3 regions of the Pseudoalteromonas sp. L23 genome follow, and region 3 is predicted to be linked to each of the others. Evidence: predicted binding sites of a transcription regulator. Region 3 holds the regulator's gene; each other region holds the start of a gene.
The links. The regulator MetJ, encoded in region 3, represses methionine synthesis genes. The targets are predictions, from matches to a motif close to TAGACGTCTAGACGTCTA.
Positions count from the first base shown of each region.

Region 1: the regulator MetJ is predicted to act here: its motif matches at 5,790-5,807, upstream of metA (homoserine O-succinyltransferase).
Region 2: the regulator MetJ is predicted to act here: its motif matches at 7,492-7,509, upstream of metK (methionine adenosyltransferase).

Region 1 covers NZ_JAKKCW010000015.1:44,209-55,401, reverse strand. The annotation lists gene L3V43_RS19715 (hypothetical protein) at 1-432, opposite strand, end outside; gene L3V43_RS19710 (hypothetical protein) at 482-2,083, opposite strand; gene L3V43_RS19705 (hypothetical protein) at 2,452-2,925, shown strand; gene L3V43_RS19700 (tetratricopeptide repeat protein) at 2,957-4,573, opposite strand; gene L3V43_RS19695 (DMT family transporter) at 4,801-5,691, opposite strand; gene metA (homoserine O-succinyltransferase) at 5,869-6,816, shown strand; gene L3V43_RS19685 (homocysteine S-methyltransferase family protein) at 6,806-7,885, shown strand; gene metH (methionine synthase) at 7,895-10,522, shown strand; gene L3V43_RS19675 (hypothetical protein) at 10,998-11,193, shown strand, end outside.
Region 2 covers NZ_JAKKCW010000001.1:673,600-684,792, forward strand. The annotation lists gene pdxA (4-hydroxythreonine-4-phosphate dehydrogenase PdxA) at 1-917, shown strand, start outside; gene rsmA (16S rRNA (adenine(1518)-N(6)/adenine(1519)-N(6))-dimethyltransferase RsmA) at 914-1,720, shown strand; gene apaG (Co2+/Mg2+ efflux protein ApaG) at 1,704-2,093, shown strand; gene L3V43_RS03070 (symmetrical bis(5'-nucleosyl)-tetraphosphatase) at 2,193-2,990, shown strand; gene L3V43_RS03075 (methyl-accepting chemotaxis protein) at 3,225-5,240, shown strand; gene tkt (transketolase) at 5,356-7,350, opposite strand; gene metK (methionine adenosyltransferase) at 7,611-8,762, shown strand; gene L3V43_RS03090 (HDOD domain-containing protein) at 8,827-9,672, opposite strand; gene L3V43_RS03095 (CYTH domain-containing protein) at 9,783-11,193, opposite strand, start outside.
Region 3 covers NZ_JAKKCW010000006.1:256,805-267,997, reverse strand. The annotation lists gene priA (primosomal protein N') at 1-367, opposite strand, end outside; gene rpmE (50S ribosomal protein L31) at 582-797, shown strand; gene L3V43_RS12675 (malic enzyme-like NAD(P)-binding protein) at 1,570-2,811, shown strand; gene metJ (met regulon transcriptional regulator MetJ) at 2,892-3,212, opposite strand; gene metB (cystathionine gamma-synthase) at 3,557-4,777, shown strand; gene metL (bifunctional aspartate kinase/homoserine dehydrogenase II) at 4,782-7,130, shown strand; gene L3V43_RS12655 (PBP1A family penicillin-binding protein) at 7,206-9,662, opposite strand; gene L3V43_RS12650 (pilus assembly protein PilM) at 9,792-10,871, shown strand; gene L3V43_RS12645 (PilN domain-containing protein) at 10,859-11,193, shown strand, end outside.

The DNA of each region.
Region 1 (11,193 bases), on a different contig from region 3:
TACAAAGGGTAACTCAGCTTTACCCGACGCGAGTTGTAACGTGAACAGTAAGCGCCGTTGATTGCCGCTGGCATAGAGTCTGTTTTCTTTTAGATAACCGAGCTGGAGTTGAGAGTAACTCTCTAACTTTTTCATGTTTCCAGCTTCACCTTGATAGCTGGGCTCATACGTCTCGCTATTGAATGGTGCAGTTTGCTCTAATTGGGGAAATTGCAGCGTTTGTTTGCAGGCATCTTCTGCGCATGTTTGTAAGGTGATCCTTTGGTTCTGATACTGAAAAGAATACCAAGGTGAAAGGGCTTGATAACCTTGTTGTCCTGCGTGAAATAATAGCGGTAGGGTTGATGTATCGTAGTGCTCTGACTCTGCTGAGGCGTTAACACTCAAAGACAAAGCCCAGCAGGTAAGCGTGGTGGCGATGAACTTATTCATAATCTTTCCTTATTGGAGTAGGGCAGCGCATGGCCACCCTTAGCAAAGCCTAGTGAATGATGCCTTGGCGTTGGCCTGCATTAACGGGTTTGTTGAGCTGCACAGAGAGCCAGTTTTCAACGTCACTACGTAACGACGCGTCGCTATCTGGACCGGATTGTGACGAATAGAACCATAACCCTGTTGGTGCTGGGGCATTGACATTGCTGCCGCAGGTAAAGTGATTTGCTGCATACATCACCGCGCCTGAGCTACCATATTCGTAATGACTGTCCGAATAACCACCGTAGCCTCTGGCTTGCACCCGACCTTTCGAATCAAGGGTAAAGTGATACACCTCATTGGGTTGCAACAAGAAAGGGCTGACGTCGGACGAATCAAAGCGCGCGCGCATTGTGGTGGTAACACTGGCTTGATTACCCGAACGCGTTATCATGCCTGCCAAGTTGGTGATGAGCGCATCGGCCAATTGACCATCAAGCAAGCTGCCAGGGTTGCCATTGACGATTGCAGAAGTAATGCCAAGTGCGGCTTTAACGACTCCAATGGTGGAGTTTAAATTCCATGTGGTGTTATATCCCATGGCTGCGCCACCGGCTTTATTAAACAAGATGACTTCAGGTGCAGCTCCTGGCAAATCGACCGCAAATTTTGCGCCGTCGGTTGCGTGTGAGTTGGTACCTTTTGACCAGATTTTTTTAGCTTGCCCAGTTACATGGTAGCGAGCTGAATAAGTGCCTCTGACTTCTAAATTGCCCGAACAGGCATTACTTTGATTACATGCAAATCCCCCGGTGTCTGCACACAACATTTTGACGTGGAACTCTGTCGAGTTATGGGCTGAGGTGTTATCGAAACTGAGCGCTTTATTTTTTGACCAACGTTTCCCCTTAGCTGAGTGAAAGGCGCCGTAGGCTGAGGTATTGACATAAGCATGGTGCTTAGAAAAACCACTACCATCGCTGGTGGATGTGCTCCAAGGCGTTTGGGTTGATGGGTAGTTAGTGACTACTTGGCCTGTGCTGGTTGAAGGGGTCACCATCTGACATGAGCATTGTGACTTAGGCCCGAAGATGGGTTTTTTAGTCAGCAATTCTTTTAATTCGGCAAGAGTATCTGACGGTAGCGTCCTATCGTATTCAAGTACCGAGAGCCCTTTACGTTTAGGAGCTGCGTACTCCTTGTGCCAAGTGCTGTAAAGCTGCGATGCATTTCGCTCTAAATGTTGGCTGAGCGTTGGCACTTTTTGCTGTTGTGTCCATTTTTCGAATACCGTCGGTTTAAATTGAATAAGATATCGAGTAAAGAAAAAGTTATCTTCAGGCGTTTGCTCGGTAAAAGCATTTTCCCATGCTGATAACACGTTTTGATCTAAAGCTTTTGCTTGGCTTAGCATCTCTCCATCTCGATAGTCGCGGATCAAGCTATCGACATAGCGGTCTAATTCATATTCTTCGTCGTTGTCAGATATATATTCAAGCAAGGAAACACGGTCTTGAGACCAGTTTGAAATGGCTTGCCACGCTTCTGGGCTTACTTGAGAGGGGGCCATTTCTCCATATTCTTCTGCGGCTTGTAGCGAAATACTACCCAGTAACAACGTGCTGGTAACTAGGCTGACTAACTTTGGGGTGAAATTTCTCTGTTTCATTTTTCTATTCCTTCATCGTTGTGCTGAGTCAACATGCCTCATGCATTGTTAACTTGCCTTGTGATGTTGGAAACTTTTTCAGCGATTGAATAGGAGGTTGTAGGGCCAGTTAGGGTCAACTTGGGTAAAACCTTTGATATTAAACGGACGCATTGGGTTAGGTAAGTTTTGATATCAAGCTGTGGTAAATAAAAACTTAAATATCAAAGGTCTGCTTATATTTTTACCCGAATTTACCCAATTGCCCCGTAACTTTTGCTGCAATCAATATTCGCTTGAGGCAGGATTTTGCTATCGCCGTTATTGGAGTCTCAGCGTGAGTACATTCGCAATCGAGTAACGGTGTCATAACCAATAAGGAGACAGTTATGAGACGAGTAATAGTAGTATTGGGAGCAACTTTGATTGCGAGCTTTGTACAAGCCCATAGCCCAGAAATGATAGCGCAGCTCGAAGTTGCTGATGGGGCGAAATGTCCAAAGCGGCAAACGATTTTGCTAGGTAAAATGACATTAACTGCTGGCACCTTTAAATATTTACATAGTGAAGGAAGTAACGTTTGTACCAGTCCTAAGCAGAGTATTCCTGGTCGTATTACACCACGACTAGATTGTGGCCAGTTTGATGATTGGCGACTTGCTTATGATATGGGTAATAAAATGTGTCAATCTCTACATCATAATATGAAAGGCTTTAGTAATAGCCTAAAACCTGATATGACAGTGTATCCACGCTTTGAAGGACCTTTTGAATTCAAAGGAGACCGTCATCACCAAGAGTATGATGCCGGTATGGGCGTGACTTTAGCATGCTATTTATGTGAGACCGCGACGGATAACTAGAGAAGGGGCAAAAGCCCCTTTGTTGTAGATATCAAGTAGCGTTGGAGCACGCTATGATTTGCTCCAGTTGTGCAACTTTTTGAGAAAGGGGCGCAGTATCGAAATTAGCGTCTTGGCATTGAGTGAGTACATATTGTGCCGTGGTAACAATATTTCGAATACGCGGCTTTTTGGGCAGCGTTTTGATATTAAGATAGCGTTCAAGAGTGCGCACTCGTAAGCGACCATCATCGATATTCACTTTCCACACTTTGCTTTCTTCCGCTAATTCGACACGAGTTTTGCCACTACTTTGCTCCCAAAGCGTCAAAGTGAGTGTCATTACCTCAACCATTAATTGTCTAGCGGCCTGTTCATCAATGCTCGTATGTTTACTGTGCACGCCATGAGTATCGGCGCGGGCGGTATTGCGAATAAAGCAGTAAGTAACCAAAACACCTGCTAAAAATGTGATAAACCCGACGAGTACATGAGACAACATGCTTGTCTCTGTTTGGCGCTTAGGCGCGGTCAAGACGTTAGCGCTTTGAAGGCGAAATTGATAAAGGTTTTCACTCTGTACACGACTACTTTTAAGCATGTCATTATAACGCTGTGCGGTCTCTACTGCTTCTTTATAAGCGTGTGTTTGTAGCTGGGACTGCAATAAGGCAATGTAAAATAATTCGGTAAGCTGACTATTTTGCTGATTATGTGCTTCAAGTCCCTGTTTAAGTAACGTTTGTGCAGTTAGGTTATCGCCCTCAAGCTGCTTGAGTTTGGCTTCAATAAGCAGTGCTCGCTGATCCACTTTACCGTGTTGAATTAGTTGCCGAGTACGTTTAAATGAAGCAAGTTGCTGTTGTGCCTGAGCGATATGATTTTGAGCAATGGCAATTTCGGCCAATAATAAATAGGCTCGAGACAATTGGGTATAGGCGCCACTTTGTGTCAAAGGTTGAAGTAAATCTTCAATGATTTCAGTTGCTTTGTTGTAGTCGCGCTTTTTGTAGAAGACTTCCGCTATGCTTAGCAAGGTGTGGTTCGCTTTGACCTGGTCGCCGGCTTGTTGGTGGAGCGCATGGGCTTGACGAAATGAGAGAATGGCATCATCCAACTGATTAATATCCCTCGACACATTCCCTAAATTATTAAGTGTGATCGCTTGTCTCTGCAGGTCATTTGTTGCTTTCGCTATTTGGTAGCTTTCTAAAAATAAAGTAAGGGCGGTATCTAGATCTCCGAGTGCCTGATAAGCATTAGCTAAATCGTTTGCCGATTTACCCAGGAGTTCGTTTTGTTGCAACTTAGCCGCAAGCGTTTGCGCTTCGTGGAAGCTCTCCAGCGCTTGAATATAATTGCGCTGGCGGTAACGATTAATACCACTTTGTCTTAACACCTGAAAGCGCTGAAGTGTGGTTAACTTCCATGCCATCAACTCATCCAGTATTTGATTGCTGAGCTTTATGTCACCCGCTCGACGATACAAGCTCACAAGCTCAAGATGTGCATCAAAAGCTTGAGCACCGTTGGGTTCAAGCGTTTCAAGATGTTGCTTACAAGACAAAATTTGGCTTGTGAGGTTAGCATTATTAGCACTTGGGCATTCTGAACCATGCGCCGGTAACACAACGAGCAGTAATGCGAAAAACAAAGCAAGCAAAGGCATAAATATTAGTCTAGATACATTGTTTTTACATATTAATATAGTGATAACAAAAAGTCGTGTCTGCCTTTAATAAATCTTAGGTAGACTACTTTTTGAGATTTCACAACTGGTTAGCACCAAATGTTTAAATTTATCAGTATGACCAGATTGCACTTGATACGGTCAGGCGGTTGCATACAACTCATTAGATAGAGGCCAATATGCACACATATTAAGTGTGATATTGGCTATCCTTTTAGCAATAAAAATACCCCAGCCAAAGCAATTAGGCCTCCAAACATCATAGATTTAGTAATCGCTTCTCTGCGCAGTAGTCCAATCGTCATCACCATGAGCGGTGCCGTTGCAAAGATGGTTTGTGCGATAGCGGGATCGGTATGATTAACGGAAATCAACTGTAGCCACAGTCCAATAAAGGTGCCAAAAAACACTGCAATGAATAACCAGTTTTTACCGTCGATTTGTTTAAGTGTGAGTGCTTTAAACAGGCTTTGTGATTTCAAATAAACAACAATAAAGGCCACAAATAGGGTGCCGGATCCCAAGCGGATAAGTGCCGCCCACAAACTACTAATACTTTCGTTATTTAGCGCACCTTTGGAAAGCACCATACCCGCAGCTTGGCAAATGGCAGCCGTGAGTGCAAAGCAGACTCCCAAGAGATAATGTTTTTTGTCTAATACTGGCTGGCTTCTACTTGGCTTAATCGCCAGCATCACGCCAACGGTTGTCACTGCAATGCCGAGCCAAGCGGATGCGCTGAGATAAACACCAAGGAGCACAATGTTTAAGATCCCCGCGATGGCAGGTGCAAGACTTTCAATAACCAAAGTGCGAGCAGGACCTATATTTCTAAGTGCGGCAAAGTAGGCACTGTCACCAATCGCTATGCCCAGTACCCCACTTGCTATCAGCCAGCCCCAGCTCGAGGGTAAGGTCGGGTACATTGCATCACCTGCGATGAGCAAACACAAGATCATCAAAGCTGAAGCGATGACGCCTTTGCTGACGTTCAACTCAAATGGACTAAGGTGATGGCTAAATCGTTTGTACAGTATGGTTGAGCCAGCCCATACCCCAGCCGCTGCAATCGCTGCTGCTTCGCCAATACCAATCATAAATCTCAAGTTTCTTGTGTTTATTAATATGGTGGCAAGTATACATAAATTGAAATAATCAGTGAGAGGTAAGGAATCAAATTATTACCACTAATGTTTAGACGTCCATACATCTAGAGGTTGAAATTTTCTAGTTTTTGTCCATAATAATGCCATTCGATTAGTCTGGAGCAGCGCATGCCAATCACCGTCACCGACGAACTCCCAGCCATTGCCCAATTGCGTCATGAAAATGTGTTCGTGATGCCACAAAGTCGTGCATCAACTCAAGAGATCCGCCCAATGCGGCTCGCGATATTAAACTTGATGCCGAATAAGGTGGAGACTGAGGTGCAATTTATCCGATTACTGGCAAATACCCCTTTGCAGGTGAATGTTGATTTGTTGCGACTAGACACCCACCGCAGCTCTGAAAACTCAGAACAACATCTAGATATGTTTTATCGCTATTTTTCGGATGTGAAAGATCAAAACTATGATGCTTTGATCGTCACTGGCGCGCCGCTGGCGCATCTTGAATATGACGATGTGGTGTATTGGCAGGAATTGCAAGCATTTTTTGATTGGGCTGAGCACCATGTTACTTCAACCCTGTTTTCCTGTTGGGCCGCACATGCTGGCTTGTATCACCATTATGGGTTAAAGCGAGCGCTCAAAAATGACAAACTTTGCGGCGTATTCAAACACCACTGTTACTTTGACCACGGGGCGCTCACTCGTGGTTTTGATGATGAGTTTTTGGTGCCACACTCACGCTACGGCCACATCGACATCGATAAAATTAATGCGTGTAAAGACCTAGTGGTATTAGCAGGCTCTGAAAAAGTGGGCGCTTACTTAATTAAAAATCACTCAGGCAGCCAAGTCTATATTACCGGTCACCCTGAATACGACGCCGATACGCTACAAAAAGAATACCATCGTGACTGTGAAAAAATGGCCAACGCACCGCAGCCTGAGAACTATTTTCCTGAGAATGACACCAGCAAACGTCCATCTAAGACATGGCAAAGCCATGCATTCTTGTTATTCTCAAATTGGTTAAACTACTATGTTTACCAAACCACACCTTATGATATTAACTTAGTTAGCCAAGATGTAAGGACTAACAATTATGCCGAATAATGTAGCCGTAAACGGTGAGCAAATAGCAGAGCAGCTTAAGCAAGCAATGCAGCAACGTATTCTGATCTTAGATGGTGCAATGGGAACCATGATCCAAAAGCACAAATTAGAAGAACAAGACTATCGTGGTGAGCGCTTTAAAGATTGGCATGTCCTTATCAAAGGCAACAACGATCTGCTAAGTTTGACGCAGCCTGAGATAATCAAACAGATCCATCGTGATTATCTAGCTGCTGGCGCAGATATCATTGAAACCAATACTTTTAACGCCACCACCATCTCGATGGAAGATTATGACATGGCAAGCCTAAGTCGCGAGATTAATCTTGAATCGGCGAAGCTTGCACGTGCGGTATGTGATGAATTTACCGCCAAAGATCCCAGCAAGCCTCGCTATGTGGCAGGTGTACTTGGCCCAACGTCAAAAACCTGTTCGATTTCTCCAGATGTAAACGACCCTGGTTTTCGCAATATCACTTTTGACAAGTTGGTTGCAGCCTATGTCGAATCAACGCTTGCCCTTATTGAAGGCGGTGCGCACCTTATTTTGATTGAAACGATTTTTGATACGCTCAACGCCAAAGCCGCGTCTTACGGTGTAGAAGAAGCGTTCGAGCAAGCGGGCGTCACTCTGCCTGTTATGATCTCGGGCACAATTACCGACGCTTCCGGTCGCACGCTTTCAGGGCAAACCACCGAGGCGTTTTATAACTCCATTCGTCATATTAAGCCAATCTCTATTGGCCTCAACTGCGCGCTAGGCCCAGATTTATTAAGACAGTATGTAGAAGAGCTGTCACGGGTTTGTGAGACCTTTACCTCTGTACATCCAAACGCAGGGCTTCCTAACGAGTTTGGTGAATACGACCTAGAAGCCGATGACATGGCAAAAGAGATTATCGATTGGGGCAATGAAGGATTTATCAATATTGTTGGCGGCTGCTGTGGCACCACGCCCGAACATATTCGCGCCTTCGCGAGAGGCCTTGAGCAAACCCAGCCGCGTAGCTTGCCTAACATCGAAGTGCGGATGCGTTTGGCAGGTCTTGAAGCCTGTAACTTAAATTAGGAATTCACCATGACACAAACAGCAGTATTTACCAATGTCGGTGAACGTACCAATGTAACGGGATCGGCAAAATTTAAGCGCTTAATTTTAGAAGAAGATTACGAAACCGCGCTGGATGTTGCCAGAGAGCAGGTTGAAAGCGGCGCGCAAGTGATCGATATCAACATGGATGAAGCCATGTTGGACTCAAAAGCTGCGATGGTGAAGTTTCTTAATCTGATAGCGTCAGAGCCGGATATTTCTAAAGTCCCCATCATGGTCGACTCGTCTAAATGGGAAGTCATTGAAGCGGGTCTGAAATGTATTCAAGGTAAAGCCATTGTAAACTCAATCTCCTTAAAAGAGGGTGAGGCACCATTTATCCACCAAGCCAAAATCATCAAGCGCTTTGGTGCTGCTGTGGTGGTGATGGCATTTGATGAAGTTGGTCAAGCGGAAACCGCAGAACGAAAGTTTGAGATCTGTCAGCGCTCTTACAAAATCTTGGTTGACGAGCTTGGGTTTCCACCTGAAGACATTATTTTTGACCCTAATATTTTCGCGGTCGCTACGGGTATCGAAGAACACGATAACTACGCCGTAGAATTTATCGAGGGCACGCGCAGAATTAAGCAAAACCTGCCACACTGTAAAGTGTCAGGGGGTGTATCTAACGTATCCTTCTCATTCCGTGGTAACAACCCGGTGCGTGAAGCGATCCACTCTGTGTTTCTTTACCATGCGATTAAAGCAGGCATGGATATGGGGATCGTCAATGCCGGTCAGTTAGCCGTGTATGACGATATTCCAAAAGAGCTCCGTGATGCCGTTGAGGATGTGATCCTCAATACCGACGCCGGTGCTGGCGAACGATTGGTTGAGATCGCGCCTAAATACTCGGGCATGGCGCAAGCCGAAAAACAGGAAGATTTAGAGTGGCGTTCTTGGCCAGTTGAAAAACGCTTGGAGCACGCCTTAGTTAAAGGGATCACCGAGTTTATCGACGAGGATACCGAGGCCTGTCGCCAACAGTTTGATAAGCCAATTCAAGTGATTGAAGGGCCACTGATGGATGGCATGAACGTGGTTGGCGACTTGTTTGGCGCGGGCAAAATGTTCCTGCCTCAAGTGGTGAAATCTGCTCGAGTGATGAAGCGCGCGGTTGCCTATCTTGACCCTTACATTGAGGCCGAAAAAGAAGAAGGCTCTAGTAACGGTAAAGTGATCATGGCCACGGTTAAGGGCGATGTACACGACATTGGCAAAAACATTGTGGGCGTGGTACTGCAATGTAACAACTACGAAGTCGTGGACTTGGGTGTGATGGTGCCAGCAGAGAAAATTCTGCAAACGGCCATTGACGAAAACGCTGATGTCATTGGTCTGTCTGGCCTTATTACGCCATCCCTTGATGAAATGGTGCATGTTGCGAAAGAAATGACGCGTCGCGGCTTTGATATTCCTCTACTCATTGGTGGTGCAACCACATCGAAAGCGCATACGGCGGTTAAAATTGAACCTCAGTACGATAAAGGTGTGATCTACGTCAATAACGCCAGTCGTGCGGTTGGTGTGGTATCTAGCCTGCTAAGTAAAACCCAAAAGCCAGAGTTTTTAGCAAAAACAGCGGACGAATACGTCAAAGTACGGGAGCAGCAGGCGCGCAAAAAGCCACGTTCAAAACCGGTTACTTTGGCGCGTGCGCGCGATAATGCGGTAAAACTTGATTGGCAAAGCTACACGCCACCGGTGCCAAATAAGTTGGGGATCACCGAGTTTAAAGACGTGAGCATTAAAACGCTACGTGATTATATTGACTGGACGCCATTTTTTATGACCTGGTCATTGGCCGGTAAATATCCACGTATTCTACGAGACGAAGTGGTTGGTGAAGAGGCGCAAAAACTGTTTCATGATGCCAATGCCATGTTAGATCAGTTAGAACAAGCGGGCACTTTACAGCCACTGGGTGTGATTGGATTGTTCCCTGCTAACCGCGTGGGTGATGATATTGAAATTTATACCGATGAGTCGCGCAGCGAAGTCTTGGTTACGTCATGTCAGCTGCGTCAGCAAACCGAAAAAACCGATTTCCCTAACTATTGTTTGTCGGATTATATTGCACCTAAAGGCACACCTGATTATTTCGGTGCATTTGCCGTCACTGGTGGTCTTGAAGAAGATGACTTAGCAGATGCATTTGATGCCAAGCAAGATGACTACAACAAGATCATGATTAAAGCGGTCGCAGATCGCTTAGCCGAGGCATTTGCTGAATATTTACATGAGCAAGTGCGTAAAGTGTACTGGGGATTTGCAGCGGATGAAGCGCTAAGTAACGAAGAACTTATCCGTGAAAACTATCAAGGGATCCGTCCTGCGCCAGGGTATCCAGCGTGCCCTGAACACACCGAGAAACAAAAAATTTGGCAGTTGTTAGATGTCGAAAACCGTATCGGTATGAAGCTGACTAGCTCATACGCCATGTGGCCGGGAGCAGCGGTGTCGGGTTGGTATTTCTCACATCCAGATTCTAAGTACTTTGCCGTTGCCAGTATTCAAAGAGATCAAGTAGAAGACTATGCTGCGCGTCAAGCGATGTCGCTAGAAGAAGCGGAGCGTTGGCTTGGTCCTAACTTAGGATATGAAACGGCATAATAGCTGAATTGAAGCCTAGCTTAACTTAATTCAAGACTAGGGCCTGTTGACCTTTGCTGTTTGATTTTTGTTCTTCTGAGTATGTTTTGGTCGCGACGCTCGACTTGCCGCCTAGTAATCTAGGCAAAAGTTGAGCAACAATGAACAAAGCGTACTCAGGTGAACCCAAAGGGCAGCGCTTGATTGGCATTTCTACTTTGTTATCGCCTGACTCACATAGAGCAACTATGCTACGCAGGCTCTGCCTTGTATAAATACCAATCAAACTGCTGCAAAAACAAACTTGAAAGATAAACAGGCCCTAAGTTAAGCTGGGCTTTTCATTGCTTTCACTTTGTGAGTTTTAACGTTTATTGGCGAGCTGATAAATTTCAAATCCAAATTCATTAGAATATGTTGTTTAGTAGTTAACAGAGCACGCTAAATTCAAGTATACTGAGTTGAATAACTGTTAATAATAAGGCTTTACTCAACAATGAAGATGAAGTGGCTGTTTTCACTCCTTTTTATTTCCAATCTCTGTTGGGGGAGCAATCAGCTGGTTGTTGACATTATCAGTAGCGAAAATTTCAGTCAGCGTTATGAGCACTTTCTTGCTGGTCGTGACGTTTTAGACGTTGATTCTTTTTTTCCAACCACCAAAGGTTCGCATATTGAAATCATCGAAATGG
Region 2 (11,193 bases), on a different contig from region 3:
ACGCATGGCCTGCTCAGTTGGTTGCGGTGGCTGATAAAAGTATTCTAGAAAAACGCGCCAAAGAACTCGGTGAGCAAATCAAGTTGCTGCCATTTGACAGCGAAGCTGCGCCTGAAGCGGCACCTGCTGGTGCCATTTACTACCTTCAAGTAGACAAAGGTGCTGAAGTGGTCGCTGGTCAATTAGATGAAGCCAATGGCCATTATGTGCTCGAAACCTTGCGCATTGCTTCTGAAAAGAATATGGATGGGACATTTGCAGCGGTAGTCACGGGCCCAGTTCATAAAGGCATTATTAACCAAGCTGGGATCTCGTTTAGCGGCCATACTGAGTACTTTGCACAACAGTCTGATACCGCTGATGTCGTAATGCTACTCGCAACCGAAGGGCTGCGTGTAGCGCTAGTAACTACGCATATCCCACTGGCGTACGTATCAAAGGCAATTACGCCTGAGCGTCTCAGCAAAGTCATTCATATTTTACATCACGACCTACAAACCAAGTTTGGTATTGAACAACCCAGGGTATTAGTTTGTGGATTAAATCCGCACGCTGGAGAAAGTGGTCATCTTGGTCGTGAAGAAATAGAAACCATTGAGCCAACACTGGAAATGCTGAATAAACAAGGCATGAACTTGGTTGGACCGCTGCCAGCTGACACCCTTTTCCAAGCTAAATATTTAGATAATGCTGATGCTGTGCTCGCAATGTATCACGATCAGGGCTTACCTGTGTTAAAATATAAAGGTTTTGGAAACTCAGTAAACATCACCCTAGGATTACCCTTTGTTCGCACATCGGTTGATCACGGTACAGCGCTTGATTTAGCCGGCTCTGGTGATGTTGAAGTGGGTAGTTTTGAATTAGCGATCCGCGAAGCAATTAAGCTCGCAACCAAAAAAGCACAGAATGCATGACAGATAAAGTACATCTCGGACACAGAGCGCGTAAACGCTTTGGTCAAAACTTCTTAAATGACAACAATATTATCGACAAGATAGTAACTGCTATCGACCCAAAACCTGAAGACAATCTGGTTGAAATCGGTCCTGGTTTAGGTGCTATCACTGAACCTGTTTGTGATTTAAGTGGCCACCTAACCGTTGTAGAACTCGATAAAGATCTTGCCGAGCGCTTGATCCATCACCCATTCTTGGGACCTAAATTAACGGTTCACCAAGGCGACGCGATGAAGTTTGACTTCTCTTCTTTAATCAAAGAAGGGGAAAAACTGAAGATCTTTGGTAATTTACCTTACAACGTATCAACCCCTTTGCTATTTCACTTATTTGAATTTGCCGATCAGGTCGAGCATATGCACTTTATGCTGCAAAAAGAAGTGGTTAACCGTATGGTTGCAGGCCCTGGCAGCAAGGCCTTTGGTCGCTTAAGCGTAATGACGCAGTACTATTGTCACGCTATTCCTGTGATCGAAGTGCCACCACATTGCTTTAAACCAGCACCTAAAGTTGACTCGGCCGTTGTTCGATTGATCCCAAAAGATCCGTCGCAACGTACAGCTAAGAGCACTAAGCTTTTGAATACTGTTTGTTTAGAAGCGTTCAACCAACGTCGTAAGACACTAAGAAATAGCTTATCGAACCTGTTAACCGAAGAGCAGCTGCGAAACTTAGGTATCGACCCTACACTTCGCGCTGAAAACCTGTCGCTTAACCAGTTTATTGAAATTGCAAATTGGATATATGACAACTCAAACTAATATTGGCTCACCTATCAAAGTATCGGTGGAGACCTTTTACGTTGAAGCGCAATCACAGCCTGAAAAGGATAAATATGTGTTTGCCTATACAATTACCATCAAAAACCATAGCTTATGTAATGCCAAGCTACATAGCCGCTATTGGCTCATTACCGACGCTAATGGCAAAGAGACTGAAGTCGAAGGTGAAGGTGTCGTTGGTGAGCAGCCCACTATTCGTCCTGGCGAGAGCTATCAGTACACCAGCGGCGCGGTGCTCGATACTCCCGTTGGTACAATGGAAGGGTTTTATTTAATGCGTAATGAGTTTGGCACTGAGTTTAAAGCGCCAATCAATGTATTTAGACTTTCCTGTCCAAATATTTTGCATTAATACCATTTTTATTTTGCGGAAGCGGGCTTACCCCGCGTTCCTCATACATGCTAGACATCAGAATAAAAACATTGAGTTATAAAAAACCACAGGTAATAAATGGCAAAATACGCAATTGGAGACTTGCAAGGCTGCTTCACTCCACTCATCGGGCTACTCGATCAAGTCAACTTTAACCCAAGCCAAGACCATTTATACTTTGTCGGTGACATCATCGCCAGAGGACCCGATTCACTTGCTTGCCTAGAGTTTCTCTATCAACACGCTGGCTCTATTAGCATTACACTCGGCAATCACGATCTCCACTTTTTAGCATGTCTTGCTTTGGGTGTCGCTCCGAACCCAAAAGATAAATTAGATGCGGTTTTTGCCAGCCCTAAATGCCAAAAATATGCTGACTTATTACGTGCACAGCCCCTCGCTATTTGGCTTGAAACACAGCAAACTTTTATTTCTCATGCAGGTATTCATCCAAGCTGGAATATTACGCAAGCGCTAGAATATGCACGCTTTGCCGAAACCATTTATCAATCAACAAAAGCCCCTGAGTTTTACGCCAATATGTACGGTGCTCACCCAGGACTTGAGCACAACAAGCTCAGTGAACAAGATAAATTTAAAGCCATTGTTAACGTCTTCACTCGAATGCGCTTTCTAAAACAAAATGGCGAACTGGATCTTAAGAACAAATCTGGCCTAAAAGATGCGGCAGGTCTCACTCCGTGGTTTGAGCTCAGCCAAACACCAGCCGACACTACCCTACTTTTCGGCCACTGGGCTGCTTTGGAAGGCGAAACCAACAAGAAAAATATTATAGCCTTAGACACTGGCTGCGTGTGGGGAGGTCCTATGACGATGATAAATATCAACAGTGGTGAAAAGTACCAGCATAGCTAACCTCTATAACAGCCCTAAATCAACGTTAGGGTAAGCACTTACTTTAACTTTTATTAAACTAAGCTACACTCGAAGAAAACGTGAAGCTTATACTTTTTATCCGTTGAGCTGCTATTTTTTGTAATCCGACCTTTTTTACTGAAATTTTTTGTCACATCTGCTATAAAATACTTAACTTATCCGCAATAAATCCGATAAGTATCCGTATTGCTTTGTAAATTTTGTAGGACAGCTATGAATTTGACTGTTAGCCAACGTATTTGGGGTGGTTTTATTACCATCACCTTGTTGCTTCTTCTTATCGGGGGCAATTCTTTATTAAGAATTGCAAACATTGACAACTCAACTCAACAGGTTAATAACCTGTCTTTACCAGCACTCTCTAAAAGCTCTGCTCTGCAAGTAGAGTTCACTTTAATGAGCAAAATGGCTCAGGGAAGTTTTTATGCACGTTCAGAGACTGAACTGGCGACGCTAAAACAGCAATTTGCAGAGCGCCAGAAGATCTTTGACAAAACCTATTCAGAACTGCAGCAGGTAGTTGCCGCTAATAATAAATTGGCCTCAAGCAGTCGTGATGTTGGCAAAAGTTATGATGCGTTCGTAAAAGCCATGAACAGCTTGGTAAACGAGAAAACAACTGAGCTTTCGTTACGGGACAAATTAAAAGAGCAGTTATCTACTATCGATGTTGCCGCAGAAGATGCGACTATGGTGACGGTTGATATCATTGATTTGGATGGCTTAGAAGATGCTGACAAACGTGCTTTTCAAGCTGCAAATAACTTAGAAAATAACTTTTCTTCTGTTGTGACTAGCGCCAATGATATTGTTACTGTTGAAGACATCAATACACTGGAAATCGTAAGTAGGGATCAAAGCTACCTCGTTGAAGAGCTAGGTCGCAATATTGATTTGATGCGTGGCCCCGTTAGCGCGCTTGATAGTAGTTTGTTTGCTGATCTCGAAGGCTATTACACTAATTTGAAAGATGCAGTTACTGGCAGCAACAGCATCACGGAAAATCAAAAACGCTTGATCAATGCGATAGCCGAGACACGTAAAGAACTAACCAATGCAGAAAAAACCACAAAAGCAGCCCTATCTCAGCTAGATGATTTACTCTCTGAAGCGAGCCAAGTCGCCTTTAACTTACAACAAGGCGTACGTGCCGATGTAGGCACAGCAAACCTATGGACTTGGATTGGTATGATAGTAGCAACGTTAATGGCCGTTGGTGTTGCCTACATTACCGTTAGTCGTATCACAAAACCGCTGTCGGAAGTAAATCGAGTCTTAAACATTGTCGCCAGTGGCGATATGACACAGCGCTTAGATGACACAGCAAAAGATGAGTTTGGTGAATTATCTAGAAGCTGTAACACCCTAATCTCTAGCTTACGTGAACTTATCACTGGCATTATTTCTCGTTCGACGCAGCTTGCTGCAGCGTCCGAAGAAACATCGACTATCACTACGGAATCCAGCCAAGCAATTAAGAATCAGCAGGCACAGGTAGAGCAAGCAGCTACCGCTACAACTGAGATGAGTAGCACGTCTCACGGTGTAAGCAACAGCGCGCATCAAGCACTACAGGAAATTAAAAATGCTGATAAAGAAGCGGAGCGTGTCAAAGGCATCTCACATGAGAACAAACACACTATTGAGCAACTCGCAAGAGAAGTGGATGAAGCCTCTCGCGTGATTAACAAACTACATCAAGACAGCGCTTCGATAGGTAGTATTTTGGATGTTATCCGTGGCATTGCCGAGCAAACTAACCTCCTTGCACTAAACGCTGCAATCGAAGCTGCGCGTGCGGGTGAACAAGGTCGTGGCTTCGCTGTAGTGGCAGACGAAGTACGCTCGCTTGCAAGTAAAACTCAAGAGTCGACTCAAGAAATTCAAGCAATGATTGAATCCTTACAAGCCGGTGCCGAAGAAGCGGTAGGCGCGATGTCGAAAGGCAAACAGCAGGCGGAGTCGTGCGTAACTCAGAGCGACCTTGCTAATGAAGCACTAAACTCTATCACTGCAGCCGTTTCTCAGGCTCATGATGTGAGTGAAGAGATTGCAAACGCGGCGAATGAGCAACAACAAGTAGCACAGGAAATTAGTGAACGTTTAGAATCGATTGTAACAATCGCAGAGCAAACAGCTGAAGGCGCAAGCCAGACCTCAATCTCTAGTTCTGAGGTTGCCAAACTCGCCGAAGAGTTACGCTTATCGGTAGAACAGTTTAAGGTTTAGCTATCTAACCTGAGCTTTGAGCAGGAAACAGTCTCAAAACTTTAAGGGGTTTAGCAAAACCCCTAAGCATAAAAAAACCCATGCATGGCATGGGTTTTTTGTTTCTTTTCTTTGATTATGCAAACAATGCGTTTGCCTTCTCAACGATATTTTCTACCGTAAAGCCAAATAGCTTGAATAGCTCATCAGCAGGCGCTGACTCACCAAACGTTGTCATACCAACTATAGCACCATTTAGGCCTACATATTTGTACCAGAAGTCCTCAATACCCGCTTCGATAGCGACGCGACGCGTTACTGAGCTTGGTAGTACGCTTTCTTTGTATGCTGGAGATTGCGCATCAAAAATGTCCGTTGAAGGCATAGACACAACACGTACCTTTTTACCTTCTGCACGAAGCTTATCCGCAGACTCAACTGCAAGTTGCACTTCAGAACCGGTTGCAATAAGGATGATTTCAGGCTCACCATCACAAGATAGTACATAACCACCTTGCTTAATCGCTGCAACCTGCTCAGCGGTACGAGGCTGCTGCGCAAGGCCCTGACGGGTAAATACAAGTGCAGATGGGCCATCAGCGCGTTCAACAGCTTGCTGCCAAGCAACTGCTGACTCAACTTGGTCACATGGACGCCAGCTCGCAAGGTTTGGCGTAGTACGTAAGTTCGCCATTTGTTCTACTGGTTGGTGTGTTGGACCATCTTCACCAAGACCGATTGAATCATGAGTATACACAAAGATGCTTCTTTGTTTCATCAATGCAGCCATACGTACGGCATTACGCGCGTATTCCATAAACATTAGGAATGTCGCACCGTAAGGGATAAAGCCTCTATGTAGCGCAATACCATTCATAATGGCAGACATACCAAATTCACGCACACCGTAGAAGATATAGTTACCCGCAGCATCTTCTGCCGTTAAGCCTTTAGATTGATCCCAAAGTGTTAAGTTAGAACCCGCAAGGTCAGCAGAGCCACCCATAAACTCAGGTAGAATTGGACCAAAAGCATTCAATGCATTTTGTGATGCTTTACGAGTTGCTGGGTTTGCAGGATTCGCTTGAAGCTCTGCAATATACGCTTCTGTTTTCTCAGACCAGTTTGCTGGAAGCTCGCCTTTCATGCGACGCTCAAACTCAGCAGCAAGCTCAGGATAATGCATTTGGTATTCAGTGAACTTAATCAGCCAGTCACTTTGTTGATTTTGACCACGTGCTGTTGCGTCCCATTTCGCGTACACATCTTCCGGTACTTCAAATGCGCCGTGCTCCCAACCAAGGAATTCACGTGCTGCTTTGATTTCATCATCACCTAGCGGTGCACCGTGACAATCATGGCTACCAGACTTGTTTGGTGAACCATAACCGATAACCGTTTTACAACAGATAAGGGTTGGTTTGTCAGACTCTGCTTGCGCCGCTTCGATTGCCGCTTTAATCGCATCGCTATCGTGACCATCAACACCGGCGATAACATGCCAGCCATAAGACTCAAAGCGTTTTGGTGTATCGTCGCTAAACCAACCTTCAACTTCACCGTCGATTGAAATACCGTTGTCATCCCAAAATGCAATCAGTTTGCCAAGACCAAGGGTACCCGCAAGTGAACAAGCTTCGTGTGAGATACCTTCCATCAAACAACCATCACCTAAAAAAGCATAGGTATAGTGATTAACGATGTCGTAATCTTCACGGTTAAACTGTGCAGCCAATGCTTTTTCAGCAATCGCCATACCTACCGCATTAGTAATACCCTGGCCTAATGGGCCTGTAGTAGTTTCAATACCCGGCGCATAACCATACTCTGGATGGCCTGGTGTTTTTGAGTGTAGCTGACGGAAGTTTTTGATGTCATCAATTGATAAGTCATAACCCGACAAATGCAACAATGAATAAATTAACATCGAGCCGTGACCGTTTGATAATACAAAGCGATCTCTGTCGAACCACTCAGGATTACTTGGGTTGTGCTTTAAAAAATCGCGCCAAAGTACTTCTGCGATGTCCGCCATGCCCATAGGGGCTCCAGGGTGGCCAGACTTGGCCTTTTGTACAGCGTCCATGGAAAGAACGCGAATTGCATTAGCAAGTTCTTTGCGAGATGGCATGAATTCTCCTACCTTTAAATGTGTTTCGCGGGGGTTTGAGCCCATTCTTACTTATTTATATGGCTAACTGCAACGGCAAAGGCCATAAAAAAACGGGTACAGACGGACTTTTTCCGACCATTAAAAAAGTTTGCACAATTTTGGACGTCTAGGCGTAAAATAACTAGTCAATGCCTAGGTTTTTTGGTTAGAATACGCCCCTTAATTTTTCGCGCTGTTCCTGATGTTTGTGAAGCGCAATATTTGTGAGCATAAATACAATGGCTAAACATTTATTTACTTCTGAATCTGTTTCTGAGGGTCATCCGGATAAAATCGCCGATCAGATCTCTGATGCGGTTCTAGATGCCATCCTTGAGCAAGATCCAAAAGCACGTGTTGCGTGTGAAACTTACGTTAAAACCGGTATGGTTATGGTTGGTGGTGAAATCACGACTAGCGCTTGGGTTGATATCGAGGAATTAACTCGTAAGACCGTGCGTGAAATTGGTTACACACATTCAGACATGGGCTTTGACGCTGATTCATGTGCAATCCTTAACACGATTGGTAAACAATCACCTGATATCAACCAAGGTGTTGACCGTACTCGTCCAGAAGAGCAAGGTGCTGGTGACCAAGGCCTAATGTTTGGTTACGCGTGTAACGAAACTGACGTACTTATGCCTGCGCCTATCACTTACTCACACCGTCTAGTTCAGCGCCAAGCGCAAGTTCGTAAAGACGGCACGCTACCTTGGTTACGTCCAGACGCTAAGTCTCAGGTAACATTCGCGTACGAAAACGGTAAAGCAGTAGGTATCGACGCGGTCGTATTATCTACACAGCACTGTGATTCGGTATCACAAGCTGACCTTGTAGAAGCGGTGATGGAAACTATCATCAAGCCTACACTACCTGCAGAGCTTATCACTGAAGCAACTAAGTTCTTCATCAACCCAACTGGCCGTTTCGTTATCGGTGGTCCTATGGGTGACTGTGGTCTAACTGGTCGTAAAATCATTGTAGATACATACGGCGGTATGGCACGTCACGGTGGTGGTGCATTCTCAGGTAAAGATCCATCAAAAGTTGACCGTTCTGCTGCTTACGCAGCGCGTTACGTTGCAAAGAACATTGTTGCCGCTGGCCTTGCTGACAAGTGTGAGATCCAAGTGTCTTACGCAATCGGTGTTGCTGAGCCTACTTCTATCAGCGTAGAAACTTTCGGTACAGCTAAGCTTGATGAGTCGCGTTTGATCGAACTTATCCGCGAGCACTTCGACTTACGCCCTTACGGTCTAATCACTATGCTAGACCTTGAGCGTCCAATTTATCAGCCTACTGCTGCTTACGGCCACTTTGGTCGTGAAGAGTTCCCTTGGGAAGCAACAGATAAAGCTGACGCACTACGTGCGGCTGCAGGCCTATAATCCCCTGCAGCAAAAAGTAAAAAAGGCGCCAAGTGCGCCTTTTTTAATGCCTGTGGATAATCCCCTATCCGATAAATACTTCATCGACATCATCTTTTAAGTTTTGATACTCATCTTCATGCAAATTAAGCTCAATCATCACCTTATCTTTAAATAGATACCAATCTGCTGCGCTTCTAAAGTGTTTTGCTTCAAAACAGAGGTTTTCAGCCAGTTTAAGTGCCGCAAAGGTTTGCACATGCTGCGCATCTTTTTGCTCTTCAAGATAGCTAACGTCATGGTGGCGCAAAATCATCTGGCATATTTCTTTAGGTAAGTGCCAAGACGTCGCAAGAAAGTAGCCTATCACAGTGTGAGGCACTGGATACTTTTGCTGCTCGTAGTAAATAAGCGTTTGCTCAGGTCGCTCTATAGACTGCTTTATTACCTCAGCGTAGTCAGGATATTTTACGGCCATTGCTGGGATCCCGGCATCATGAAACAGTCCGAGCAGCTGCAAATTCTCCATGGGTAATGACGCCTTCAAATGATGTCCAACCACCATCGCCGCTTTTGAAATATCCGCAGCGTTATCCCAAAACTGCTGCAGTGAAATACAGCACTTTGACTGCTCAAACGCATTTTTAAGCAAATACCCAGTCACTAGCTGCGTAATACAGTTAACGCCCAAAAACATCACTGCTTGTTTTATATCTGTGATTGTACGGGCAAGACCATAAGCGGGTGAATTAATTACCTTTAACACCGCAGCTGACGCACCAACATCTGCCGCAATAATATCCGCCACGGTAAATAACTCAGGCTCCGGTTGTGATAATTCATTTTGTAAGGCTTGTAATATTTCAGGCTTAGCAGGTAAGTTAAATCCGCCGCGCAAATCATTCAGCACTTTATCGTCAATATCGATCATTGGGCTACCTCAGAATTGATACACCCAAGTTTAGTTCATCACCTGATATTTGCAGTATTGATTGTAATGAAGTGGTACAAAAAAGCGGGATAAAACCCCGCTTAATCTGGTTAGAACCAATATGGTTCGCTATGCATGGAAGACTGTCGACTTTGCTCCATAGCACTTATCAAAAAGTCAGATTTTTGCTTAAGCCATGCCTGCACTTCTTGCAGCTCGTCTGCGTTTTGGCTTTGGCAAAGTTGATATAAATACGCCAGTGTTTCTAGCTCATAAATACCATAAACGATATCAATCCAAGGCGTTCTAAACACTTTGCGCGCTTCTTTATCGTAAAGCTTGCCCAGACAGTTACCGCTTAGTAGCGTGTTTTCTAACTTTATTCTCACATGTAAATAATCTCTTTCAGAAAGCGATTTATCCTGTGGAAGCAAGTTTTTCAGCTCTTGCCAGTCTTTATCAAATAATTGGCTTGCGATTTCTGTGACAGGTAGCTCTGCTGCACTCAGTGCTTTTTGATCCCAGTTTTTACGCCACGCTCTATCAACCAGCCAGCGAGTAAGTGAAAGGATCAAACGGTTATAGCGGGTGCAATGAAATAAATCTTCAATGTCCGTCGGTGTCGGCTGAACATCTTGCAAGTCGGTAATGACCTGCGCCAATTCAGGAAACTGATTAAGTTTCTTATGATAAGCATGACGCTTTGAGGTGTAGGTTTTTAAATGAATTGCATTTTCGACCCAAGCAAGTTCTGACAACAACCATTTTAACTCATTGCGAATACTCTCAGTCGAGCTTTTATCAACGATGTCATCAAACAACCAAAACGCGTGGCGGATAAGCGAGACTCCATCAATAACACGTTTTAACGTCTTGAGACTTGGTTTATTAAAATAACATTGCTCATGTTTTTGGACGAACTGAATACCATAACTGACTGTCGCAATTAACGCTTGTTCTTGCGTTACCTGAGATTTGAGCGGTACAAATCCTATAAACTTATTTGGTTTTAGAGGTTTATCATCGGCAATTCGATATCCTCTGGCGGCCTTTGAGTATAGTCCCAAGCGCATACCAGCTTGTTTAATTAGGTGATCGGCTAATAAGAAAAGATCTTCTTTATTTCCCTCAATCAGCTCTATTTCAAGCTCATTGATTGGCTCCATCTTCCCTTGGGCTGCTATTTCCCCTTTATCCAACACGACTTCGATTTTGGTTCCTGAATCCGTTTCGATTAACCAAGTTCGACGAATGAAATTTGTACTGAAGATCGGGAATATGTTTTCTGCGATAGACTCAAGTTGCATGCCGTGAGGCCAAATATTCGCGTCAAACGCTAACAAGTCAGGACGTCCTGATTGAATAGGTAAATTGTACTCAGGTCGTTGATGTAACCCTCCTACAACTTCTCCCGCAAGCTTAATCGTTTGCTCGCATTCATCATTGCAACAACGCGTTCTTAGACCGATATCTAGCGCACGCAATTCACGATTTGGCGTGTCAAAGTAGGCGTTAGTTAAG
Region 3 (11,193 bases):
CTTTTTCCGTTAATCTGACGATGGGGATCTGAGTTTTGTCTGGGCTTCCTCCATCTCTGAGTACCGCCGGTAGTGCTGTGAATAAGGTATCACCAATTGGATGACAGTAATACTGAGAGACAAAGTGTAAGAAGCTAAGTTGTGCTTGATTAAAGACAGGGTGCTCGTCCAACACCTCAATAATTTGCTTGAGCTTTTCTTTTGGTACATCGGTGTCGTCTTTTTTAGCAAGTGCAATCGCAGTGCAGCGACGGTTGGCAAAATTGACGGTGACTCTCATTCCTGCTTCAACTTGCATGGTTGGTGCTAGCAAATAGTCGAATGTTCGGTGCAGTGGCAGCTTTAAAGCTACTTCAAGAATGAGCATGTATTACAATTCCATAAAGTGAGCGCAGTGACGAAGTATATACCTAAGGTGGTACGAATTGAAAACGTACTCTGCGACGGTGATAAAAAACTCTGAAATATTGCTTGTAGATTGTTCAGTTAAGCACTAAAATACGCGTCCACATTTTTGTATAACTACGTATGGTGCCAGACTTCGGGTTTGGAGAGCGATACGGCCTTAACTAGAGGTTGCTATGAAAGAAGGTATTCACCCTAATTACGAGACGATCACTGCATCGTGCTCTTGCGGTAACAAGTTCGAAACTCGTTCAACGCTATGTAAAGATATTCACCTAGACGTATGTTCTGCATGTCACCCGTTCTACACTGGTAAGCAGAAGATCCTTGACACAGGTGGCCGTGTAGATCGCTTTAACAAGCGTTTCGGTGCACTTAGCAGCAAGAAGTAATCTTGTTGGTCTAGTCGAAAAAAGCACCTTTAGGGTGCTTTTTTTGTGCCTGTTTGAAAATACCTTCTCGATTTATACATCCTATTCTGCATCAGCAGATAGACCGTCAGTCATCCCGTCTTATTGTGTCTTTTATTCTTCTAAAATAAAAAACTTGCCAGTTTGGCAGCAAAACTTTACTGATCTCTTGGGTAGAGTAAAAACTCTATTTAGCAGATAAATATTGAACATTTACGAGCTTAAGTTGTGAAAATAATCAAAGCTCATATAGTAAATACTATCAGGTATGAGCACTTAATATAAACTAAAGTCAGTATATTGCGATTAAATGTCGGTATCTTGACGTTAAAGTTAGTTAAGTTGCTATTTTCTTATTGTTTTTATAGTTGGTGTACATTTGTGCTAATTTTATACATTCTGTGCTGGTTTTAGCGTCTTGTTTTTTAAGTTTTAGTCATTTTATTTGTGAAATATTTCTTAAAATTGAGCTTATCTTCTCGGAAAAGTATAGAAAATACCATGCTAGTGGATAGACCTGATTTTACTTGAATAATGAGCAAAACTCGGTATTGTGTGAATACGGTCGATTAACTATATGTCCTATTGACATACCGCGACAGCAAAGCACATACGCTTGTTGAGTGGTTGAATGTCGTCGCTCATATAGTTAATCGCACTGTGTGTTGCTGTAACCAGCTAGCTAGGTTGCCAACATTCAGAATGCGAACGTTTACCACACTCTCACATTAACTTCGTAGGAAAATATCGCGCCATGACAGACTTTCGTCAACAAGCTCTAGATTATCACGAGAAGCCCGTTCCAGGTAAAATCAGTGTTGAACTCACTAAACCTGCCGAGACCGTAAAAGACTTGGCACTTGCATACAGCCCAGGTGTTGCAGAGCCAGTACGTGAAATCGCGGCTGATCCGGCGAATGCATACCGTTACACGGGTAAAGGAAATATGGTTGCGGTGATCAGTAATGGTACGGCAATTCTTGGCTTGGGTAACTTAGGTCCTTTGGCGTCAAAGCCTGTTATGGAAGGTAAGGCACTATTATTTAAGCGTTTTGCGGGCCTTGATTCAATCGATATCGAAGTTAAGCACAACACCACTGAAGACTTCATCAATACTGTGGCAAATATCGCAGACACATTTGGTGGTATTAACCTTGAAGATATTAAAGCGCCAGAGTGTTTTGAAATTGAGCGCGCGCTAATTGAACGTTGTGACGTTCCTGTATTCCATGATGATCAGCACGGCACTGCAATTGTAACCGCTGCGGGTATGCTGAATGCGTTGGAAATCCAAGGTAAAGATATTCATGATGCGATTATTGTGTGTCTTGGCGCGGGTGCAGCCGCTATTGCTTGTATGGAATTACTGATCAAATGCGGTGCCCAACGTGAGCACATCTATATGCTGGACAGAAAAGGCGTGATCCATACTCGTCGTGATGACCTAAATGAATACAAAGAGCTGTTTGCAAACAACACGGATAAGCGTACGTTACAAGACGTGATTGCGGATGCGGACGTATTTGTTGGTGTTTCTGGCCCAGACTTACTTTCTGCTGAGGATCTAAAGCTAATGGCTGACAAGCCAGTGGTATTCGCTTGTTCTAACCCAGACCCTGAGATCAGCCCTGAAGTTGCACACGGTGCACGTAATGATTTGATCATGGCGACAGGCCGCTCGGATTATCCAAACCAAGTAAATAACGTACTGTGTTTCCCGTTTATCTTCCGTGGTGCCCTTGATGTACGCGCAACCGCTATCAATGACGAGATGAAGATTGCAGCGGTTGAAGCAATTAGAACGATTGCGAAAGAGCCTGTACCTGCTGAAGTGTTAAAAGCGGCTGACGTAGATAGTCTAGAGTTTGGTCCTGAGTATATTATTCCAAAACCAATGGATCCACGTTTGTTACCTCGTATCGCAAAAGCGGTAGCGGTAGCTGCAATTGAATCAGGCGTGGCACAAATCGATATGCCAGCTGGATATATGGAATAGTACCATTGGTATTATTCAAATGAAAAAGCCTCGATTGAGGCTTTTTTTGTGTCTGTATTTCCAGAGCGAAAGAGCAGTTATCACTCTTCGTTTATTTCTGGGATCTCCAAACCGCGCTCTTCCATTATTTGTCTTACCTCTAAAGGAATACGCTCTGGATTATCTTTTCTCAAGTCTTCATCGCTCGGCAGTGGCTGACCTGTGAAGGCATGTAGAAACGCCTCACATAAAAGCTCACTGTTCGTGGCATGACGTAAGTTATTCACTTGGCGACGTGTACGCTCATCAGTTAGCACTTTGAGTACATTCAGAGGTATGCTCACCGTGATCTTTTTTACTTGCTCTGCTTTCTTACCGTGTTCTGCATATGGGTGAATATACTCACCGTTCCATTTTGCCATAATTGTGTACTTGCCTCAGTTACATCAATGCCAATATGACTGGGTTCTGGTCTACATTATTCACCAACCGCATGAATATAGGGATAACCTTACGAATTAAAGATAAATCCCAAACTCAAATAGATGAATAAACTAATCCGCCATAGCGAGATAGAAGAATCTCTGCCATAGTTTTCAATAACTCAGTCGTATTAGCAACGCCTAGAGTGGCGAAATTTTATCGGTTTAAAAAAGATAGTCAAATACTAGTTATTTAGCCATTTAGCAGTATAAATGTTTTGACTTCTGGTTTCTGTTGCTCTAACCTTTTAGACGTCTAAACATCCAACTATCTAGGTGACCTTATGAGTCAAGTTAATAAATCGACGGTAGCAGTGCGTCACGGTATAGAAGCTGATAAAGCGCATGGGGCAGTAGTGCCACCGCTTTACCTTTCTACCACCTATTCTTTTGCCGATTTTGATACCAAACGCGACTACGATTATGGCCGCAGCGGTAACTTTAATCGTGATGTGCTTGCACAGGCACTTACCGAACTTGAAGGTGGTGCTCGTAGTATTATTACCGCCACTGGCATGGCTGCCGTTCACCTAGTAACTCAACTGCTTAACCATGACGATACGCTGGTTATTCCACATGACTGCTATGGTGGTAGCTATCGCTTGTTTACATCGCTTGCAAAGCGTGGATTGCTCAAATTAACAGTCTTGGATCTCACGCAACCTGAAAGTCTTGCGCAGCTGCAGCAGATCAAACCTAAATTAGTTTGGATTGAAACACCAAGTAACCCAATTTTGCGGTTAACGGATATAGAAGCTGTCGTAAATGCAGCACACGCTGTGGGGGCTTTGGTCGCCGCTGACAACACCTTCTTGTCTCCTGCATTACAAAACCCCATTGCCTTTGGCGTGGATGTCGTCGTGCATTCAACCACTAAATATATCAATGGTCATTCTGATGTAGTGGGGGGCGCGGTGATCGCGCGTACACAGGAATTGGGTGATGAGTTAGCTTGGTGGGCGAATAATATCGGTATTACCGGTGCACCTTTTGACAGTTACCTTACCCTACGTGGACTGCGCACCTTAAATGTGCGTTTACGCCAACATCAAGAAAATGCTCAGCTTATTGCAGAATATTTAGAAAAGTCGCCGTATGTTAGCCAAGTTTATTACCCTGGCCTTGAGTCGCATCCTCAACACGAACTTGCGAAAAAACAACAGCTCGGCTTTGGTGGCATGGTGAGCTTTGATATCAAAGGCGATCTGCAAACATCTGCGAAGTTTTTAACGTCTCTAACGCACTTTTCATTGGCAGAATCTTTAGGTGGGGTTGAGAGTCTTATTTGTCATCCAGCGACGATGACACACGCGGGTATGGATCCGCAAGCACGTTTAGAAGCGGGAGTGGGCGACACGTTGATTCGTATTTCTGTAGGCATTGAAGATGCACAGGATCTCATTGCAGATCTGGAAGCGGGATTTGCATGTATTGATGAAAGTCAGGCGAGTGATGATGCTAAGTCATTCAAATTAACGCCTGCACATACAGTAGCGTTGTGGTGAGTAAATGGCAAAAGTAGTACATAAGTTTGGTGGTTCGAGTTTAAGCTCGCCAGAGCGTTATCAGGCGGTTGCCAAGATAGTGTTAGAGCAATGTCAACTAGGTGACAGTGTTGTGGTTTCTGCTGCAGGAAAAACAACGAATACCCTAGTGAAGTTATGGCAAAGCTTTGAGCAGCAAGATGTTCGCGCATTCAACGATGTTTTATTACAAGTTGAAAATCATCAACGTGAATTAATTGATGCCCTGTTTGTAGGTGAACAACACAGTGTGTTACTCAAACAGCTTGTCAATGAGCTGCAAGCAATCGCTTCAGGACGAGAAGAACAGCATCTTCACTACGCGAGTTTACTTGCACATGGAGAGCTATGGTCGGCTCGTATATTAGCAAACTACCTAAGTTCTCAAGGTATCGAAGCCAAAGCTATCGACGCTCGTACGTTATTTGTACAACAAGAGGGGGTGTTACTACACGCCCATAACAAAGAAGCGTGCTATCGCGCAATTGATGATCACGCTATCTATATCGTTACCGGTTTTATTGCCGCAAATGCACAAGGTGAAACGGTGACTTTAGGCCGAAATGGCAGTGACTATAGCGCGACTTTGTTGGCAAGTTATCTTGATGCGGCTCAAGTATCAATTTGGACGGATACAACGGGTGTATTCAGCACTGATCCACGTAAAGTCGCCAATGCCATAAAATACACAAAGGTATGTCGTGGCCAAGCTGAATTACTCGCACGATTAGGTAATCCAGTACTACATGCAAAAACGCTGTCTCCACTTAAAGATACCGATATAAAACTGCAAGTTCGCAGCAGCTTTGACGCCGATGCACTTGGCACTGAGATAGTAAAGGCAGGCTATAGCAAAGAGAAGCGCTTTATTACCACTTTTGGACAACTTGACCTGTTACGCGTTGAGCAGCTAAAAAGTGGTGAAGTGAAACAGCTAAGCCAGCTTATTCAGCATAGTATTCATCATTTTGTTAAAGGTGGAGAGGCACACTTACTGGTGCCATCTGAGTTTAGCCATGTTGTGATTAAAGCGCTGGATTCGCGAGCCAATATTATTGAGTCGCAAGTACAAGGCTTTGCTATTGTTGCCCCAAGTCAGGATGTTGCTGGCTTACATCAGCAAGCTCTGGAATTATTGGATGAACATGCGATTGTCACCCGTTTTGTGCTGCAAGAGCGCCATTACAGCTTAGTGTTAACCGATCAAGCAATTGATAGCGATCTACTTGCTATATTGCACGAACGTTTGGTCAATAAAGGCAGAGAGCTTGCTGTGATTGTAGCTGGTGTTGGCAATGTGGGTGAAGTGTTTATCGAACAATGCAAAAACCAAGTCGCTAAGCTGAGTGAGCACTTTGATCTTAAGTTGGTTGGCTTACTGCGTTCTAAGCAAATGTTGTTCTGTCCAAGCGGGTTGAATTTAGCATCGTGGCAACAGCAATGGCAAAATGAGGCCATCGAATATAATGAAGCAGAGCTATTCACTCGTATTAAAGAGCTAGATTACGAGCATAAAGTGGTGGTCGATATTACTGCGAGCGAGCGTTTCAGCGAGTTGTATCCGCAGTTTGTTGAACATGACTGCCATTTGATCAGCGCTAATAAATATGCCGGCACGGCACAACAAGGTTGGTACTCCAAGCTGCGTCAGCAGTTACAAGAGCGTAACCTGTTATGGCGTTACAACACCAGTGTTGGCGCAGGTCTACCCATTAACTTTGCGTTGGCTGATCTGCAAAATAGTGGCGATGAAGTGGTGAGAATTGAAGGCGTCTTTTCCGGCACTTTATCTTGGCTGTGTAGTCGCTATGATGGTTCTGAAGCATTTTCTGAGCTAGTGCTCGGGGCGCAAGAACTTGGTTTTACTGAGCCCGATCCGCGCGAAGATCTATCTGGCCGTGATATGCAGCGTAAGCTTTTGATCTTAGCAAGAGAGTTAGACATTGAACTTGAGCTTGACGATATTGAATTAGAGGCGTTAATGCCTGAGTCATTGAGCGTGGGTTCATGGCAAACGTTTTTAGAAAATCGCCAGCAACTCGATGACTTTTATGCGACACACTATGCAAAGGCCACAGCGAATGACGCAGCGCTTCGTTATACTGGTGCGCTTGAAATTGCAAGCAATGGCAAAGTGTCTGCAAAAGTAGGCATTGCACAGGTACCAAATGGCTCGGCAATCGCGAATTTAACGCCGGGTGATAATATTTTTGTGATCCACACTAAATGGTATGAACAAAATCCGCTGGTGATCCAAGGCCCGGGGGCAGGTAAAGAAGTGACAGCAGCGGGAATACATTCCGATTTATTCTGGCTGACGCAAAATCTAAAATAACTCTTTTAAGAAAATAGATATAATACAACTGGTATAAGACAAAAATGCCGATACATCTGTATCGGCATTTCTATTTTAGAATAACTCTTCGTGAGTCGGTAGCGGCGCGGTATCGTCAAACGGTGTGCTGCTATCCGTATCCAATACGTACTTGGTTGGGGCCGTACCTTGCTCGAAATATTCAAACCGAGATGTGTAATCGTTCTTGCGAGACAAAAGCCCTGTCTTTAAGTCAATCCGAGTTGAAATAAGCCCTGGTGGCGGCTCTATCGGAGCCAAAGGCTCGTCTTTAAGCGCCTCACGCATAAAGTCTATCCAAGCAGGTTGTGCTGAAATCGCTCCGGCTTCTGCGCCAACAAGTTGATTATTACCAAGGTTAGCGTTGTAGGCCGCACGACCCAAGGATTTACTCGCATCGTCAAAGCCAACCCAGACTGTGGTGAGGACATTACGGTTAAAGCCCGTAAACCAAGTATCTACTGAGTCATTGGTGGTACCCGTTTTTCCAGCAAGGTCACGACGTTTTAACCATTGACCACGCCAGCCAGTGCCGCTCCAGCCCGTATCGTGTTTCCAACTACCACCACCCCAGATAGCACTGTGAAGCGCATCAGCAATCAGAAATGCGTTTTGCTCCGAAATCACTTGCGGTGCACAGCGCTCAGGTTGTTCTTCCATCTGCTGTTCGTCGCAGACCAATAGCGGCTCTGCAGAACCCAGCTCAGTGCCGAATGAGTCGGTAATTTTATCGATAAAATACGGCTCAATGAGGTGACCGCCGTTGGCAAAAGTGGCCATGCCGCGCGCCATTTCAATAGGAGTCAGTGCAGCACTACCAAGTGCCAACGACTCGCTGCGATTAATATCTGCGTCTTGGAAACCAAATTTAAGCAAATGATCAGCAGCCTTATTTATGCCAACGCCTTTGATCAAACGAACAGATACCACGTTTTTCGATTGTGCAAGCGCTCGGCGAATACGGATTGGGCCGTTATACACTTCAGGGCTATTCTTCGGACGCCAAGCCACGCCAACGCTTCTGTCCCAATGATTAATCGGGGCATCATTAAGAATGGTGGCTAGGGTATAGCCATTTTCTAACGCGGATGAATAAATAAAAGGTTTGATGTTCGAACCCACTTGGCGCTTAGCTTGGGTAGCACGATTGTATTGGCTAAGCTCAAAGCTGTAGCCGCCCACAATCGCCTTTACACGCCCATCCTGCGGGTCAAGTGAGACAAGTGCACTGGATGCCTGCGGCAACTGACTTAACATCCAGCCGTCGTCTTGTTTGCGTACAAACACTTGCATGCCCGGCGCGAGGATATCCGCGGTTGTTTTTGGTGGTAGGCTTTGACGCGTTTCACTGATGTATTGTCTGGCCCAACTTAGGCCTGACCATTCCAATGTAATTTGCTCACCGGTCTTTAAGAGCAGGTCGGCCGTTTTTTCTGCAATGTTTAGCACTACAGCGGCTTTTAACGGTCCAATTTCATTGACCTTTTTAAGGCGAGTAATAATGCCTTCACGGCTTAGCGGCGATTCCGTTTCAGCATGCCAATAGATTTCTTCTGCGCCTCTAAAGCCGTGACGCATATCGTAGGCATGTAAATTATCAACTAATGCATGCTGAGCAGCCTGTTGCATGTCTGATTCCACACTGGTGTAAACTTTCATGCCAGAGTTGTAAGCCTTATCAGTACCATAACGCTCAACCATATAGGCGCGAACCATTTCAGAAATATAAGGTGCATACAGCTCGATTTCGGCGCCATGGAATTTAGCCGTGATAGGAGCTTGTGTCGCCTCACTATATTCTGCGCGGGTAATATACTTTTCAGCAAGCATTCGTCCGAGCACAACATTCCGGCGCAATTGCGCGCGCTCTGGGTTACGAATTGGATTTAACGCAGAAGGCGCTTTTGGCAGGCCTGCAATCATTGCCATTTCTGCTAAAGTTAATTCTGATAGTGAGCGACCGTAGTAGACTTGCGCTGCAGCACCGATACCAAAGGCGCGATTGCCCAGTTCAATTTTGTTTAAGTAAAGCTCAAAAATTTCATCTTTCGTTAATAGTTGCTCAATATGCAACGCAATAAAGATTTCTTTCACTTTACGAATATAGGCTTTCTCTCTTGTTAAGAAGAAGTTTCTGGCAAGTTGCATGGTGAGCGTACTGGCTCCCTGCTTTTTTTGCCCTGTGGTGATAAGCACTATAGCGGAGCGGACGATACCTATCGGGTCTACGCCGAAATGATCGTAAAAGCGGTTATCTTCTGTCGCTAAGAATGCCTTTCGCATGGGGAGTGGAACATCCTGCAAACGTACAGGGATCCTGCGCTTTTCACCAAATTGATTGATGAGTTTTCCGTCTCGTGTAAAGACTTGCATGGGTGTTTGTAGTTGAACATCTTTCAAAACCTCTACACTTGGTATGTCAGATTTGACATAATAATAAAGACTGATAAGTGTCAACACGCCTAAAAGGGTACAAACAAAAACGAATTGTAAAAATCTTTTCAATAATTTCACGGAATTATCCCTAGTTAGACTCCCAATTACAGGTAGACACTGCTAGTATATCTTGATTAAAAAACGATTAATATTTTTGTGTGCTAAATTTTTATGGTACACAGTCTTAAAAGGAAACGGGCGCTTCACATGCTGAGCCAACTACTAAAAAAACAAGCACCTCTGATGATAGGGATCGATATCGGCTCCCATTGTGTCAAAGCGGTGTTGCTGTCGAAGACAAGTTCCAGCTACCGAGTAGAAGCCGTTGCGATTGAACCTATTCCGAAAGGAGCAGTAAATGAAAGGGCCATTCAAGACATTGAAGCGATCGGCAACGCGATAACTAAAATGAAGCGGCGCATTCCAAAGCTCACGCAATATGCAGCAGTTGCCGTATCCGGTCAGACCGTGATTACAAAAGTGATCTTTATGGATGTGTCATTAACTGATGCTGAACTCGAGTCTCAGATAGCAATAGAAGCAGATAGCCTGATCCCTTACCCGTTAGATGAAGTTAGTCTAGATTTTGAAAAAATTGGAGTAAACGAAGCCGATCCGTCAAAAATGAATGTGCTGCTCTCTGCGGCTCGTACCGAAAGCGTGCAAGCACGGGTTGGCGCATTGGAAGAAGCGGGTTTCAAAGCGAAAGTTGTTGATGTAGAAAACTACGCACTAAGTAGAGCCATGGATGTCATTTACCCTGAACTGCCAAATGATGCCTTTGATAAAATCGTAGCAATGATAGATATTGGCGCAGTGCTTACGCTGATTAGCGTTATTCAATCTGGGAAAACGATTTACACTCGTGACCAAGTGTTTGGTGGTGAGCAATATACCAACAGCATTGTTGCTTATTACAACAAAACCTACGATGAAGCAGAACTGGCGAAAACGACGGGGGATTTACCTCCAAACTATACCTTTGAAGTCTTGGCTCCTTTCCAAACTTCTATGCTGCAGCAAATTCGTCGAGCAGTGCAAATGTTTATGACGACCAGTGGTAAAGATCATATCGATTACATCGTGTTGACGGGTGGAACGGCTTTAGTGGATGGCTTAGATAAACTGCTCATTGATGAGCTTGGGATCCACACAATAGTGGCAGACCCGTTTACTGATATGGAGATTGCACCAAAAGTAGATAGGCATGTGCTGCAAAAGCATAAAGCGCAATTCGCCTTAGCGACAGGCTTGGCATTAAGGAGCTTCTCATCATGCCACATATAAATTTGCTTCCTTGGCGCGAGCAGCAAAGGCAAGCGTCGCAACAAATCTTTCTGACTATCATTGCGGTGATCATCGCGGCTTGTCTGTTGTTAATGTACATGCTTGGCAGCTTCTATGACGGCTTAAAAACCGGGCAAGAAATTAAAAACCGCTATCTCGAAAGCGAGATCACTCAACTAGATTCACGGATAGTTGCGATTAACGACCTGAATAAGCAAAAAGAAAATTTACAGCGCCGTATTCGGCTTATTGAGGAGTTGCAACTCAACCGCAGTCTCGGCACGCAAATTATCGATGAAATAGCGCGAGTGGTTCCGGCTGG